Regions from separate parts of the Paralcaligenes sp. KSB-10 genome, predicted to be linked through region 2. Evidence: riboswitches for the same ligand, from Rfam matches in the RefSeq annotation. Region 2 holds a riboswitch; the other holds the start of a gene.
The links. A riboswitch is a leader RNA that binds a small molecule or an ion and turns the genes downstream of it on or off. The one in region 2 is predicted to bind cobalamin.
Positions count from the first base shown of each region.

Region 1: linked by a shared signal. The riboswitch ahead of LSG25_RS01580 (TauD/TfdA family dioxygenase) and the one ahead of LSG25_RS18335 (TonB-dependent receptor domain-containing protein) in region 2 are both predicted to bind cobalamin.

Region 1 covers NZ_CP089848.1:347,213-354,827, reverse strand. Annotated here, with positions in the region: gene rplT (50S ribosomal protein L20) at 1-247, opposite strand, end outside; gene rpmI (50S ribosomal protein L35) at 264-461, opposite strand; gene LSG25_RS01585 (YifB family Mg chelatase-like AAA ATPase) at 746-2,287, opposite strand; gene LSG25_RS01580 (TauD/TfdA family dioxygenase) at 2,400-3,224, opposite strand; adenosylcobalamin (AdoCbl) riboswitch at 3,397-3,547, opposite strand; gene LSG25_RS01575 (CaiB/BaiF CoA-transferase family protein) at 3,834-5,006, shown strand; gene LSG25_RS01570 (FadR/GntR family transcriptional regulator) at 5,038-5,754, shown strand; gene LSG25_RS01565 (enoyl-CoA hydratase) at 5,747-6,562, shown strand; gene LSG25_RS01560 (tripartite tricarboxylate transporter substrate binding protein) at 6,586-7,554, shown strand.
Region 2 covers NZ_CP089848.1:3,996,818-4,004,432, forward strand. Annotated here, with positions in the region: gene LSG25_RS18310 (ferritin-like domain-containing protein) at 25-879, shown strand; gene rfaE2 (D-glycero-beta-D-manno-heptose 1-phosphate adenylyltransferase) at 921-1,403, shown strand; gene LSG25_RS18320 (protein-L-isoaspartate O-methyltransferase) at 1,416-2,096, opposite strand; gene thiD (bifunctional hydroxymethylpyrimidine kinase/phosphomethylpyrimidine kinase) at 2,264-3,073, opposite strand; gene LSG25_RS18330 (cobalamin-binding protein) at 3,224-4,060, opposite strand; gene LSG25_RS18335 (TonB-dependent receptor domain-containing protein) at 4,095-5,939, opposite strand; cobalamin riboswitch at 6,032-6,204, opposite strand; gene LSG25_RS18340 (IclR family transcriptional regulator) at 6,454-7,188, shown strand; gene LSG25_RS18345 (enoyl-CoA hydratase/isomerase family protein) at 7,246-7,615, shown strand, end outside.

The DNA.
Region 1 (7,615 bases), 800 kb from region 2:
TACCGGCGATGAACACGCTGTAAGAAACACCGAGTTCACGGCAAGCCGCATTGATACGCGTGATCCAAAGAGCACGGAACGTGCGTTTCTTGTTGCGGCGGTCGCGGTAAGCATACTGACCGGCACGCATGACCGCCTGCTTGGCGACCCGGAATACATTACCGCGGCGACCGCGATAACCTTTAGCTGCTTTAATAACTTTTTTGTGACGAGCACGGGCAGTAACGCCGCGTTTTACGCGAGGCATAGTGGATCTCCGTTAATCAAGCGAAAGGCATCATTGCCTTGACCGAGGCAACATTGGTTTTGTGCACTGCGGCCGAGCCGCGCAACTGGCGCTTGCTCTTGGTCGTTTTCTTGGTAAGGATGTGACGCTTGAACGCCTGACCCCGCTTGATGGATCCGCTAGCACGAACCTTGAAGCGCTTCGCGGCGCCCCGTTTCGTTTTCATCTTGGGCATATTGAAAGCTCATTCTGATTTATGACAGCAGGTGATTGCCAATCTGCTGGCAACGCTTGCACGACCCGACTCATCACTTATTAGATTTCTTCCCGGGGCACGGCACCATGTTTGGTAAAAATGCCAGGAAAGCCCTTGATTATATGATGATTTTCGAGCCATTGTCTAATCGATTGCCGACACAAGGCGCAAAAAGCGCCCCATCGCGGCCTTTATGCGGGTCGTAAACAACACACCAGGGCGGCGCGCGCCCCGCTCGTGGCTTGCAGCGGAAGCTTCCGGCCTCAATCATGGGGGCGGCTTCCCCATGGCTGGCGATATTGTATCGCCTCTGCAATGTGCATTGCCCCGATGACTTCGAGCGAGCTCAGGTCGGCCAGCGTGCGCGCTACCCGCAGCACACGATGCACCACGCGCGCCGACCAATTCCAGCGCAGCATGGCCTGCTTGAGCAGTGTTTTGGCACCCTCTTCCAACACGCAATATGTATCCAGATCGCCAACACCGAGTTTGGCATTGGGTTGAGCCTGCCGCATGATCTGACGCTCGCGGCAGCGCTCCACCCGCTCGCGCACCGGCTCGGAGGCTTCACCTACAGGAGCTTCCAGCCAGTCGCCATCGGCCGCAACCAATGCTATTTGCAGGTCGATACGGTCGAGCAAGGGCCCCGACAGTTTGCCGCGATACTTTTCAATTCGATCCGGGCTGCATACGCAACGCATCCTTTTATGTCCCAGCCAGCCGCAAGGACAAGGATTCATGGCCGCAATCAGTTGAAAGGAAGCGGGAAACATAAGTGTTCTCGATGAACGGGCAATCGAGACCCAGCCTGTTTCGATGGGTTCGCGCAGGGATTCCAGCACGCGCCGCTCGAACTCGGGCAACTCGTCGAGGAACAGAACCCCGTGATGAGCCATGCTGATTTCGCCCGGTTTGGGATACATGCCCCCGCCCACCAAAGCCGCCGCGGAGGCGGAGTGATGGGGCGCTCGAAATGGCGGAAAATTACTGATGGAGTGCTCGCGGCCGCTGATACTGCTCAAGGCAGCCACTTCAAGGGCCTGCTGCGAGTTCAAGCGCGGCAGCAAACCCGGCAGGCGGTGCGCCAGCATGCTTTTCCCGGTTCCCGGAGGCCCCGCCATCAGCAAGCTATGCCCTCCCGCCGCCGCAATTTCCAGCGCGCGGCGAGCCATGGTCTGCCCGCGCACATCGGACAGGCATGGCGCCTTGGGTGTACCGGCAGGCAATACGGCGGCCTGGGCCACTGGTAAATTGGCCATTCCCGAGAAATGCGCGACAACATCCAGCAGACTACTGGCCGCCAACACCGTCAGGCCCGGCACGCGAGCCGCGACGCCTGCGCAGGCTGTCGGCAATACAAGGCAGGCCGAGGGCTCAGTGCGCGCCACGGCCAGCGCTATGGCCAGCGGCGCACCGACAGAGACCACCGCGCCGGTCAGAGACAGCTCGCCGGCAAATACGTACCCGGACAGATCGATTTCAGCCGCCGCTCCGGACGCACCGCCGTCGGAGACGGAAACCTGGCCCGAAGCCAGCAGAACTCCAAGCGCTATGGGGAGGTCGAAACGGCCCGATTCCTTGGGAAGATCGGCGGGTGCCAGGTTGACCGTGATGCGCCCGGCCGGAAATTCCAGTCCGCTGCTGATAATCGCCGAACGCACACGCTCGCGGCTTTCCCGCACACCGGTATCGGGCAGGCCCACGACATTGAAGGCCGGCAGGCCTGGCCCCACATGGACCTCAACGCGTACCGGCAAGGCCTCGAGGCCATATAAAGCCCGGCTCGCCAACACTGCCAAGGACATACGCTTCCCCCGTCGGCCGAATGCCGCATATAGATGAGGAAGCAGTATCGGCCATTGCGTGCGCCCCAGGGTGGCAAGGCGACTGTTTTATCCTGGGGTATTCAGCAAGCCCTCAGCGCGGCCGGTCGCCCTTGAGCGTGATCCGGAGCATGGAGCGTCGAAAGCCGTGATAGTCATTGACCGGATTATGCATGGCGCAGCGATTGTCCCAGAACGCGATAGCATGCCGCGTCCACACAAAACGGCAGGTGAATTCCGGCCGGATCTGGTGCTGGAACAAAAACTGGAGTATGGGGGTGGATTCCTCGTCGGTCATGCCTTTGATGCCCGCCGTGTGCGCAATGTTCACATAAAGGCTTTTGCGTCCGGTTTCGGGATGTGTACGAACAATGGGATGCTCGGCTATATAGTCTTGGCGAATGTCGTTCTTGCCGTCCGTTCTGATACGGTCCTCACGCGTACGCGAGACATCGGCTTTGGCCGATGTGCTGATGCCGATGAGGCCATCGAGCAGGCCCTTCATGGTGTCGGACAAGGTCTCATAAGCAAGCTGCTGATTGGCGAAAAGCGTGTCGCCACCGTAGGGCGGCACTTCGCGCGACAGCAGCATCGAACCCATGGGAGGCACTTCGAGATAAGTAGTGTCCGAGTGCCAGACCCCGCCGAAATTCACCTTTTCGTTTTCAAGCTTTTTGACTTCGATGATTTGCGGAAAACCTTCTATTCCCCTGACGAACGGATATTCGACTGGTTCTCCCATCGCCCGCGCAAAATCCAGAAATTGCTGCGGCGTGAGATCCTGCTCACGCAGGAAAATAACCTGGTGATCCAGCAGCGCCTGCCGGATATCCCCTGCCTGCGCGGGCCCAAGTCCGGCGGATAGATCGATGTTCGAAATCTCGGCGCCCAATGCGCCCGCTATTTTCCGTATTTTCATTTGAATTCCATTCTATTGAATTTGACTTTCCGGCTGTTACCCGGATTTTTCAGGATTCAGGGCGTGTTTTGACGCCCGCTAGCAAGGCACAAGCCCGCAGCCGGCGCGTGAGCGAATGGAGAGACAGGAAATAGTTCTGATGAAAGGAATCGTAATGCGAACAGCGTCCATGCTGCCACCCCCAGGGGTTTCGCGCCCCAAAAAATGAAATAAAGAATACAACGTCCGGGTCTGACTTCCGGTTGATGTGCAACCGGTAACAGTGGCGCGACCGCGCTGGATTTACACCAGCTTCCAAACGTTATGACGCGGTAACGGCATGGACTTAGTGGCCGGAATGAGCCTGCAGGCATTGATTTCAATTCGGTCTCATCAATTGAAAGCCACTAAATTATGTTCATGCACGGAAACGTATACAAAGTTGTGTATTGTCAAAACTAAAAATCACACATACAACAATTTCATTATATAAGATATTTGCAATAAATAATTCTATATACAGAATTGAAACCAAGGCAATCGAAAACGAAATCAAGGCATATTGACGACTGGCCTGGCGAATATGTAGAATGTCCAACAACCTACAACTGCCTCCCAAGGAATGTCTCCGTGAAGCCACTAGAACGTTTTACTGTCCTGGACCTGACTCGCGTCCGGTCGGGGCCCGCCGCGGTGCGGCAATTTGCGGACTGGGGCGCCAATGTCATCAAAATCGAAGACCCCAGCCTTAAAGAAGACGACAAACCCGGCGGCTCTGCCCAGGTTGCCGACTATCAAAACACGCACCGAAATAAAAAAAGCATCACCCTGAACCTGAAACACCCTCAAGGCAAGGCCTTGTTTCTGGAGCTTGTGAAAAAAGCCGATGTAGTCGTGGAAAATTATCGACCCAGCGTCAAGCATCAATTGGGGATCGATTATGAATCCCTGAAGAAGATCAACCCCCGCATCGTCTACGCCAGTGTTTCGGGTTTCGGCCAGGATGGCCCCTATAGCAAACGGCCCGGCCTGGATCAGATCGCGCAAGGCATAGGCGGCATGATGTCCGTCACCGGAGAACCCGGCCGCGGCCCCATGCGCGCCGGAATCCCTGTCGCCGATCTGACTGCCGGCCTGTTCTGCGCGATAGGGATTTTTATCGCCCTGTTGGAGCGCGAGCAGTCGGGCGAAGGCCAGTGGGTACAGACCTCACTCCTGCAATCGCAAGTCTGGATGATGGATTTTCAGGCTATGCGTTGGTTGATGAAGAAGGAAATTCCGGCTCAAAGCGGCAACGATCACCCTACCAGCAGCCCGACAGGCGTATTTCCTACTCAAAACGGCCATATGAACATTGCCGCCATGGGCAACGATATGTTCGCTCGCTTATGCAAAGTGATAGGGGCGGAAGAATTGACGAGCGATGCGCGGTTCGTAACCGTTCCCTTGCGCGCGGCAAACCGCAAGGCGCTGGCCGAGGCCATCGCACAGCGGACCCAATCGAGGCCAACCGAGGAATGGATCGCCTTGATGAACAGCGAAGGCGTCCCCTGCGGCCCCATCCTGACGATGGATCAAACATTCCAGAACGAGCAGGTACGGCATCTGGAGATGGCCCAGCATGTGAAACACCCCAAGCTGGGCGATATACAAATCATGGGACAAGCCGTGAAATTCAGCCGCTCAACAACAGGAGAATTGACACCGGCTCCGGAACAGGGCGAGCACAATGACCAGATTTTCGCCTCGCTTGGCCTGTCACCCGAACAAATCAAGACGCTGAAAGTCGACGGAGTGATTTAATCCGGTATCCGCAACTTTTACGAGCTGAATCATGTTTGCTGCATTCGATCGACCCAAGAACCTGCCCGACGCCATCGCACGGCAAATCAGGCTGAGAATTATTGCCGGCGATTTCAAGGAGGGAGAGAAGCTGCCCACCGAATACGAGCTGTCCGAAAGCTTCAAGGTCAGCCGCAATGTAGTCAGGGAGGCCATTGCACGACTTAAGCTCAATGGCCTGATTGAAACCCGCCGCGGCATGGGATCGTTTGTCGCCGACAACGCGGGCGCAAAAAAATTCGAAGTATTTACAGAAGACCTGCTCAATATCGATCAGTTAATGCAGATGTACCAGTTGCGCATAGAAATCGAATCCGGTGCGGCGGCCCTGGCGGCCGAGCATCGTACCGACGAGCAACTGGCCACGCTTGAAGCATCCCTGATCAGAACGGACCAGTCGGGCGGAGACTGGGAACGAGGCACCGATGCGGCGGTGAATTTCCATCTCGCGGTCACCAAATGTTCCAACAACCCCTACTTCATCCGGCTGATGGAGCACTTGAGCTACGTGATCCATAACGCTGTCCGCACACTCCGCCACAGCTCCACTGGCACGGAGCGTATCGGTCACATCGAAAACGAACATCACGCAATTTTCGAGGCCATCAAGCGCCAGGACGCCGAACAGGCCCGGCGGGCGATGCGCACGCATTTAAGCAATGGCATGACCGGATACAGTTATTTGAAATCGAAGGATAAACATGAGTAGAGTACGTTTGTTTGAAGGCCAGATCACCAATCAATTGATCGTCGAGCGTGAGGGCCGAACCGGGTGGATCACCTTCAACGACCCCGCCAAACACAATGCTGTTTCATTCGATATGTGGGCGGCACTGCCCAAGGCCCTGAAAGCCTTCGAGGACGATGCCGATATACGGGTGGTGGTCCTCACTGGCGCCGGCGAAAAGGCTTTCGTAAGCGGAGCCAATATTTCCCAGTTCGAAGCACTGCGAACCGGCGTTTCAGCCGTTGAAGAATATGAAATCGTGGCCGAAGCAGCGCAGTTGGCCATCCAGAATTTCAGCAAACCCATCATTGCCCGGATCGACGGCTACTGCATAGGCGGCGGACTGAACATTGCGCTGTGCTGCGATATCAGGCTGGCGAGCGATACATCGGTCTTTTCCATTCCTGCCGCACGCCTGGGCCTGGGGTATCGCTTTACGGCCATCCAGAACCTGGTGCGCGCCACCGGTATCGCCAACGCGCTGGACATATTCATTACCGCGGCCAAATACAACGCTGAAGAAGCCAGGGCAAGAGGTCTGGTGCACGCGGTTTGCGCCAAAGGGGAGCTGCATGCCCTGGTCGACAGCTACTTGCAGAAAATCAATTCCAACGCGCCCCTGACGGTGGAGGTAGGCAAGAAAATGATCCGGTTATTGGCAGACCGCTCCGCTCATATCGATCCCGATGAAATGAAAGAGCTGGTCCTCAAGTGTTTCGAAAGCGAGGACTACAAAGAAGGCAAGAACGCGTTCGCACAAAAAAGACAGCCTCAATTCAAAGGCCGTTAATACCCCCAGCAAAGGAGAAATAAATGAAGGTAGGCAAATATATATTGTCCGCAGCAGCATTGGCGTTCAGCGCTTCAGGCGCCTGGGCCGCCTATCCGGACCAACCCATACGGATCATCGTCGGATACGCGGCCGGCGGCACCACCGACATTCTGGCCAGAGCGCTGGGCGAGCAATTATCCAACGAATTGAAGACCTCGGTGGTGGTTGAAAACAAGCCGGGAGCCGCCGGCAGCATCGCGGCGGCTTATGTTGAAAACTCAAAGCCCGACGGCTACACCGTATTCATCGCTACCGTTTCCAGCCACGGCATCAACCCGGCTTTGTACAAAAAACTGGGCTACGATCCCGTCAAGGGATTCGCTCCGATCTCCATGCTGGCGTCCATCCCTCTGGTGCTGGTCAGCAATCCGAAATTAAAATACAAATCCGTCGACGATCTGGTCGCCGCGGCCAGAGCGAAGCCGGGCACATTCAATTACTCATCGAGCGGGAATGGCTCGCCGGTCCATGTCGCCGGCGCGATGTTCGCCAATCAAGCCCATCTCGATGTGGTGCACGTTCCCTATCGGGGCGGCGCACTGGCCAATACGGCCGTGATGAGCGGCGATGTGCAATACAGTTTCGCCACACTGCCGGCCGCCCTGCCGCAAGTCAAGGGCGGCAAGCTGACTGCCCTTGCCGTAACCACTAAAACGCGCTCTTCTGAATTGCCCGATGTCCCTACACTCGCGGAAAACAAGAATTTCCCAGGCTACGATATCAACACCTGGAATGCATTGCTGGCCCCCGCGGGCACTCCAGACTCGATTATCAAGCAGCTCAACGCGGCGGTGGTCAAGGTCATGGGATCAAAAAAGCTGCAAACCAGCTTCAAGTCCGAAGGCGCTACGCCGCAAAGCAGCACTCCCCAGGAACTGAAGGCTTTTATCGATAGCCAGCTCAGCGAATGGTCCGTGGCTATCAAGAAATTGGGAATTCACGTCAATTGATTGGGGAGCGGGATGCCAAACCGCATCCTGCGCAGGCTCGGCGGGAAGCAACCGGAACAGG
Region 2 (7,615 bases):
CGATAAAATTTAAGAGAGATTTTTATGCTTTATCCAGAATTGTTCAAATCCATGGAAGCGGTGCGCTGGAATATGGCTACCGATATCCCCTGGGACGATTTCGACGGAAGCAAACTGTCTGACGAACAGGCTTATACCATCAAGATGAATGCCATCACGGAATGGGCGGCCTTGCCGGCTACCGAAATGTTTTTGCGCGATAACCGCAATGACAGCGATTTCTGCGCGTTCATGTCGATCTGGTTTTTCGAAGAGCAAAAGCATTCTTTGGCCATGATCGAATATCTGCGCCGATTCCGCCCCGAGCTCGTTCCCACCGAAGAAGAATTGCATAACGTCCGCTTCGAGTTCGACCCCGCTCCCGCGCTTGAAACCCTGATGCTGCATTTTTGCGGCGAGGTTCGCCTGAATCACTGGTATCGCCGTGCCTCCGACTGGCATTCCGAGCCGGTCATCAAGGCCATTTACCGCATTATTTCCCAGGACGAAGCGCGTCATGCGGGGGCCTATTTGCGCTATATGAAGCGAGCCCTGATCAACCAGGGCAAAGAGCTTGGGCATCAGGCACGCATCGCATTTTCCAAGATCGGCGTCCTGATGGCATCGGCGCACCGTACACCCCAGGCTTTGCACCCCACCAACCTGCATGTCAACAAAGACATGTTCCCCGCCGACACGGTTCAGTCCAAGCTGCCCACGCCAGGCTGGCTGGAGAATTGGCTCGATAACCAGATCTGCTTCGATAACGACTGGGAAAACAAGGTCAGCTCGCGCATTCTGCACAATATGTCCTTGTTGATGGACAGTACCTTCAACACGGTGCAGGACCTTAATCGTTACCGCAAGGGGCTGTTGCGCGAACAGCCGGCAGGCGCCTGATTCGCGTTCGCGCGACAGTTCATCCAATAGAGTTGCAGAGCATGCCGGCACGTTTCGATTCAAAAGTTCTGGGGCGCGCAGCATGCGTGGCCGCTGTCGGGGCCGGGAAACTGCCGCGGCCGCTCGTTTTCACCAACGGCGTATTCGATATTCTGCATCGAGGCCATGCGGCGTATCTGGACGCGGCCGCCCAATTGGGCGCCACCCTGATCGTGGCTGTGAATACCGACGCTTCGGTCAAGCGCCTGGGCAAGGGTTCAGAGCGGCCGCTCAACCGCATGGAAGACCGGGCGGCCCTGCTGGCGGCCCTGGCTTGCGTAACGGTCGTTACCGATTTCGACGAGGATACGCCGCAGGCCCTGATCGAGCAGTTGCAGCCCGACATTATCGTGAAGGGCGGCGATTACGATATGGAAACCCTGCCTGAAACCGCCAGTGTCAAAAGCTGGGGCGGCAAAGCGGTGGCCATTCCTTTCGAGTTTGAACGGTCTACCACAGCACTGGTGGATCGAATTCGAAAGTAGTGCCTGGTTCGGCTAGAACTTGAACTGAGATACCGATACACCGCGCAGAGGCTTGATGACGGTATCGAAAATGCCCACGGTATCGAAGCTGGCGGCGCTGGTGCGCGTGATGCGGCAGGCTGTCATGATGGGCGACTGGCCAACCACAACCACCATGCGTCCGCCGATGCACAATTGGTACTTGAGCGCGTCGGGCACGGTGGGAACCGAACCGGTGACCAGGATCGCGTCGTATTCGGTAGTGCCCCATCCGGCATGCCCGTCGCCCGTTTCGACCTTGACATTGGTAACGTGGTTACGCTGCAGGTTTTGCTGCGCGAAGGCGGCCAGGCGGCTATTGATTTCGATACTGGTTACCTGTTGGGCGAGATATCCCAGCAGGGCTGCCTGATAGCCCGAGCCGGTGCCGATTTCGAGCACGCAATCGCTGGGCTTGAGCTGCAGTTCCTGGGCCAGGCGTGCTTCGACCTTGGGGCAGAGCATGGTTTCCCGTGTGTTGACCGAATTGATTTCCAGCGGCAGTTCGACGTCTGAAAAAGCCAGGCCCTGCATGGCCGGAGGAACGAAGCGTTCGCGCCGGATTGCAAACAACCCTTCCAGGACGCGGGAATCCAATACCTCCCATGGCCGGATTTGTTGCTCGATCATATTGAAGCGAGCGAGTTCAATTTCGGAGGGGGCTGTAACGTTCATAGGCTAGGCATGCAAGGCTGATCAAAGGTACGGTATTGTACTAATTCGCTGCCGTCATTGCCCGATGCCGGGAAAATTGAATAAAGCGCGGGGCATTGGGGCGAATCGACGGGCGGCGGGCCCGGCCCCCGGCGTCTGGGACGAGGGCTGTGCTGCGCATTATAGGGCTACCACCATTCATGGAAGTGATGAACGGGTCCGTGCCCCTTGCCGACGGCCAGGGCCGAGGACTTGGCGATGGCCGCGACGAGATACGCTTTGGCGCGCCGCGCCGCCTCGGGCACATCGTTTGCCTGGGGCAGGAGCGCGGCAAGAGCGGCCGACAGGGTGCAGCCGGTTCCATGGGTATTGGGTGTGTCGATGCGCTGTCCCGGCAATTCGATCAGGCGATCGCCATCGTACAGGATATCGATGGTGTCATCGCCCGGCAAATGGCCGCCTTTCAGGAATACCCAGCGCTCGCCGCGGTCGTTGAGCAGCCGCCGCAGCTTTTCCGCGACCCTGCGCATTTCCTTCAGGCTTTCCACCGCACTGGAGCCAAGCAATACCCCCGCTTCCGGGAGATTGGGTGTGAGTATCGTGGCCAGCGGCAGCAGATTGTCGCGCAGTTCGTGGATCGCTTGGCGCTCCAGCAGGTGATCGCCGCTTTTGGCTACCATGACAGGGTCGATGACCAGATGTCCCGGCTGCCAATGGGCAAGCCGTTCGGCGACGGCCCGTATCACGGCTTGTTGGCCCAGCATGCCGATTTTCACGGCATCCACGCGTACATCGGCGAATAGTGTGTCGATTTGCTCGGCGACGAAAGCGGGCGGGATCGGCAAAATGCCGGCAACCGTCCGGGTATTTTGTGCGGTCAGCGCGGCCACGACCGCCATGCCATAGGCCCCCAGGGCACTCATGGTTTTGATGTCGGCCAGTATGCCGGCGCCTCCGGAGGGGTCTACGCCGGCGATGGTGAGCGTATTGGGGATCATGTGGTTTGCTTATCTGGATTAGGAATCGGGCATTCCGTGGCCGGGCGAGCCGCGCTGCCGCGTCAAGGCTGAGAGAATAAACGATTTACCGCCGTGGCGTACGGCAGCGGCAAGATGGCTTTGAATCGGGAAGGCGCGGGACAGGGAGCCTCAGCGAGCCCAATCCAGCTCCCGGCACAGCTTTTCGCCGGCGGCGATAAGGCGTGGCCCGGGCCTGAACAGTTCATCGGGGTCGATCGCGTAAACATGATGCTTGAGTGCGGCCGGCAATCGCAAGCGCGACCAATACGCAAGCCGCTGTGCCTGGCTTGTGGGCTGGGACGCCGCGGTGATGATGACATCCGGCTGCTTGACCAGCACATTTTCGACGCTGATCTGGGGTGCTGCCAGCGCGGTATGCGCATAGACATTCACCCCGCCGCACAGCCGCAGGGTGTCGTTGATCAGGGGATCGTGCCCTATCGTGTAGAGCGGTGCCGTTCCAACCTCGATGAATGCCGAAACGACGCGGCGCCCCGAATACTTTGCCGCCAACGCGGCAAGCCGCCGGCTCAATGCGGCCGCCTGAGGCCTGGCACTGGCCTGGGTGCCGAACAGTTCACCGAGCTTCACGATGTCCGCGGGAATATCCTGCAATTGCCGGGGAGCCATGTAAATCAGCGGGATATGCAGCGCCGCGAGCGTAGGGGCGAGAGTCTGGGCCGCTCCCGATGGCTGCCACGCCAATACGATATCGGGCTTGAGGGCCAGGACCTGTTCGATGTTGACGCTCAAACCGTTGCCTATCCTTGGTATGAGTTTGGCGCTGGCGGGGTAATCGCTGCTGGTCACGGTGGCGACGATTCTGTTGCCGGCGCCCGCCGCGTACATCAGCTCAGTCAGGTGCGGCGCAAGCGTAATAGCCCGCATCGCCGGTCGGGGGGATATTGCGCCGATGCTCTGCGGTGCTTGCGGGGTGCCGGTGGCAGCCCGGGCTGCGAACGCCATGCTGCAAAGCGCCAGCACGCAAGGCCGCAGCCAGCTACATGCGCCAGGCAAGATTGACGAACACATTGGAGCCCGGCGTGTTGTAAGCATAGGCATTGGCGTAGTCTTTGTTCAGCACATTGTTCCAGCGGAGCTGCACGGTGAAGTGTCGATTGAATTCATAGTTCGCCGTCAGGTTCCAAAGGCTGTAGCCGCCCAGAGGGGTGGTGTTGGCCGCGTTATCGTAGCGTTTTCCGACAAACATGTATTCGGTGCCGAGCGTCCACTGCCCGATGCGCTGATCGGCGCTGGCCCGGTAGATCTGCCGCGCACGCCAGGGCAACTGATTGCTGTCGGCGTCGTTTTTCGGGTTCTGGAAGTCGGCGCTGGCCCGGACCGTGGTATTGCCAAAGCGCCGCTGGCCCGAGAGCGTTACGCCGCGGATGGTGGCCGAATCAATATTTTCAGCGGTGCAGAATGCCGAGTCGGCCGGGCATACATAACCGTTGATCAGGTCGCGGACCTTGTTTTGATAGGCCACCACGCTTAGGCGAGTGGTGTCGGTTTCATAGCGAAGGCTCGCTTCGATATTCCTGGACTTCTCGGGTTTGAGGTTCGGGTTGCCCTGATAGCCGAAGGCCATGGGGGTATACAGGTCGGCAAAGGTGGGCGCCTTGAAGCCCGTGTTGCCCGCCACACCCACTCGCCACTGGTCGCTGAGGTCAAAATCGTATGCCAGTCCGCCGGTGGTTTCGTTGCCGTAGCCCGATATATTGTCGTTGCGGACGCTGGCCTGAACATGGTTGCGTCCAAAATCGCCGCGATAAACCAGCCCGGCGGCGTTGGTATTGCGTGCATCGGCCGAATAGGCGGTAGAGGCTATGGCTCTTTCTTCGAGGCGTTCGAGTATGAGCGACAGGCGCTGGTTTTTGCTTAGTTGAAAGTTGTTTTGCCACGAATACGAGCGCTGCAGGCTGCCATAGATAGACTGATAGGCCCGGTCGTCTCCTTGATCCCGGCTGAAGCCGAAACGCAAGACGCTTTGCCAGTAATCGGTGACGTCATCGGTGCTGGTCAGGGAGTAGATTTGCTGGCGGGTAATGGCATAGGCGGGACTGATGCCGCCCGCATCGTAATCGCCGCGGATATAGCCGTTATAGGCGGTAATGCCGATATGATGTCCTGGCCGCCAGCGATATCCCAGCGATCCCGCCAGGGTGTGCTGCGAATAGCCGTCCGCATCTTTGTTGTACGAGAAATTCGAGGCAGTGGTTGCATTGAAGCCGCTGCTTTCCGCCATGCTCGATGACAGGCTGTAGTCCCAGCCATCGCTGGCCCCGGAAAAGCCCAGGCTGGATTTGAACGTATCGTAGGTGCCGTAGCCGATATTGCCGTATACGCTGAGCGGGCGGTCTTCGCCCGATTTTTTCGTGATGATGTTGATTACGCCGCCAATGGCGTCCGATCCGTAGAGGCTGCTTGCGGCGCCCCGGACGATCTCGATGTGATCTATCGTCGCGGGATCGATGGTGTTCCAGTTGACGCTACCCGTCGTCGAGCCGTTGATGCGCAGGCCGTCGACCAAGACCAGGGTCTGATTGCTGTTGGTCCCGCGTAAAAATACTCCGGTATTGGTTTGCGGGCCGCCGTTATTGTAGAACTCGATACCAGGCTGTCGCGCCAGGACTTCAGCCACACTGCTCTGGCCGGCTTGTTGCAGTTCATTGTGATCGATCACTGTGACGTCGCCCAGTACGTTTCTTTCCAGCTGCGCAGAGCGGCTGGCCGTTACGACGATATTGCCGAGCTGGGGTACTGGGGGAGTGGACTGAGCCGAGGCGGCAAAGGGCGAAAAGCAGGAAAGAATGGCGAGTGTCCGCCGGGAGAGTTTGAGTTCCATTATGTGGCCTGAACATAACGCGCGTCCCCGCACGTTATTGATGGGTGAACAAATCATTCCACTTGCCGCGTTTTTGCGCAGCGGGCGAATGAGCTAAATGCCGTGATCGGGGCCGGTGTCGGGCTGGCATGCCTGGGCATGTTTACCGTTGCGGGGGCAGCACAGTTTGTGCGCGCGCCGCCCTGTGGGGGCGGAGCATGCAGTCTGTTTCCCGTTTAACTTTCGCAGGGCAGCTCTTGTACTGGCTTCGTCAAGATGTTGTGTTGCTGCTCCGAAAGCACCTCTTTCAGGGTGAAAATGTAGCACAAGACTACAACGTGCTTGTTGGCGCTCCTTATATGGGAAAAATAGTGGGCTTTAAGTGGCTAAATATATTCTAATTCTTTATTTGGAATATTAATAGATATTAATTCATTATTGTGAAATTACCGTATCGGATGTAATCTAGAGCCAATGAAACACGCAATGGCTTTTGGCCCCATCTATTTCCATTCTTTCAACAGGTAAATACTCCATGATCGCCAACCCTAGCCGCTCCGCCCTCCGACCTTTCGACATGCTGGAGGCTTTTCGCGCCGCCGGCAGGCCATTGACGCTCTCCGAAATCTCACATTTGGCCAGCATCCCATTGTCGACCTGCCACAGCGTCGTTCATTCCCTGGAACAGTATGGCCTTTTATATTTCCTGTCCGCGCGTGAAACCTATCCAACGCGGCGCCTATGGGACATGGCTCGCGAAATCAACGCCAATGATCCTATTGCCACGCGCTGCCTCCCGGCGCTTACGGCTTTGCGCGATGCAACGAATGAAACCGTCATTCTCGGCACGCGCCAGGATGACCGCGTGTTGTATCTGCTGGTCGTCGAAAGCCAGCAGACTATCCGCTACTCATCGCGGGCCGGCGACTTCAAGCCTTTGCACTCAAGTTCCATCGGCAAGGTAATGCTGAGCCTGATGCCTGAAACAGAGCTGCGCAATTGGCTGGGTTCGCGCGAGTTGGCTCAGGCAACCGATCAAACCATTACCTCGGCAAAGAAACTGATGGCCGATCTCGATGCAAGCCGTGACAGGGGCTACAGCATTACGCGAGGCGAGAACGTGGACGAGGTGATGGCGATTGCGGCTCCCTTGCAACGGGGTTCCATGACGCTGGCGGTGGCCGTTGCGGGGCCGCTTAACCGGATGGAACAAAAGGCGGGCGACATTCCGGCGCAGTTGTTGTCGTGCATCCAGAATATCAAGCTCTGATACCGCAATTTTTGATGATCGCGTAGTCAAACGGCATAGACCGGAAGTGCATACTCAATGGAAAGCAACAAAGACATACTCGTTACTGACCGCGGCGGCGGCCAGATTTGGCTGACGATCAATCGCGCCGGCAAGCACAATGCGCTCTCGCGCTCGGTACTTGAAGAGTTATCGAATACGGTGACGCGCTATGGCGACGATGCCGATACCCGGTTCATTGTCATACAGGGAGCGGGCGAACGCTATTTCGCGGCGGGAGGCGATCTCGTCGATTTGTCGTCGGTACGCACGCCGGAGGCAACCCGGGCCATGAGCAGCGAAGCGCGCGGCGCGCTGGATTCCGTGCGCAACTGCAAAACCCCCGTGATCGCCTATCTGAATGGCGATGCCATCGGCGGCGGGGCCGAGCTTGCCCTGGCCTGCGATA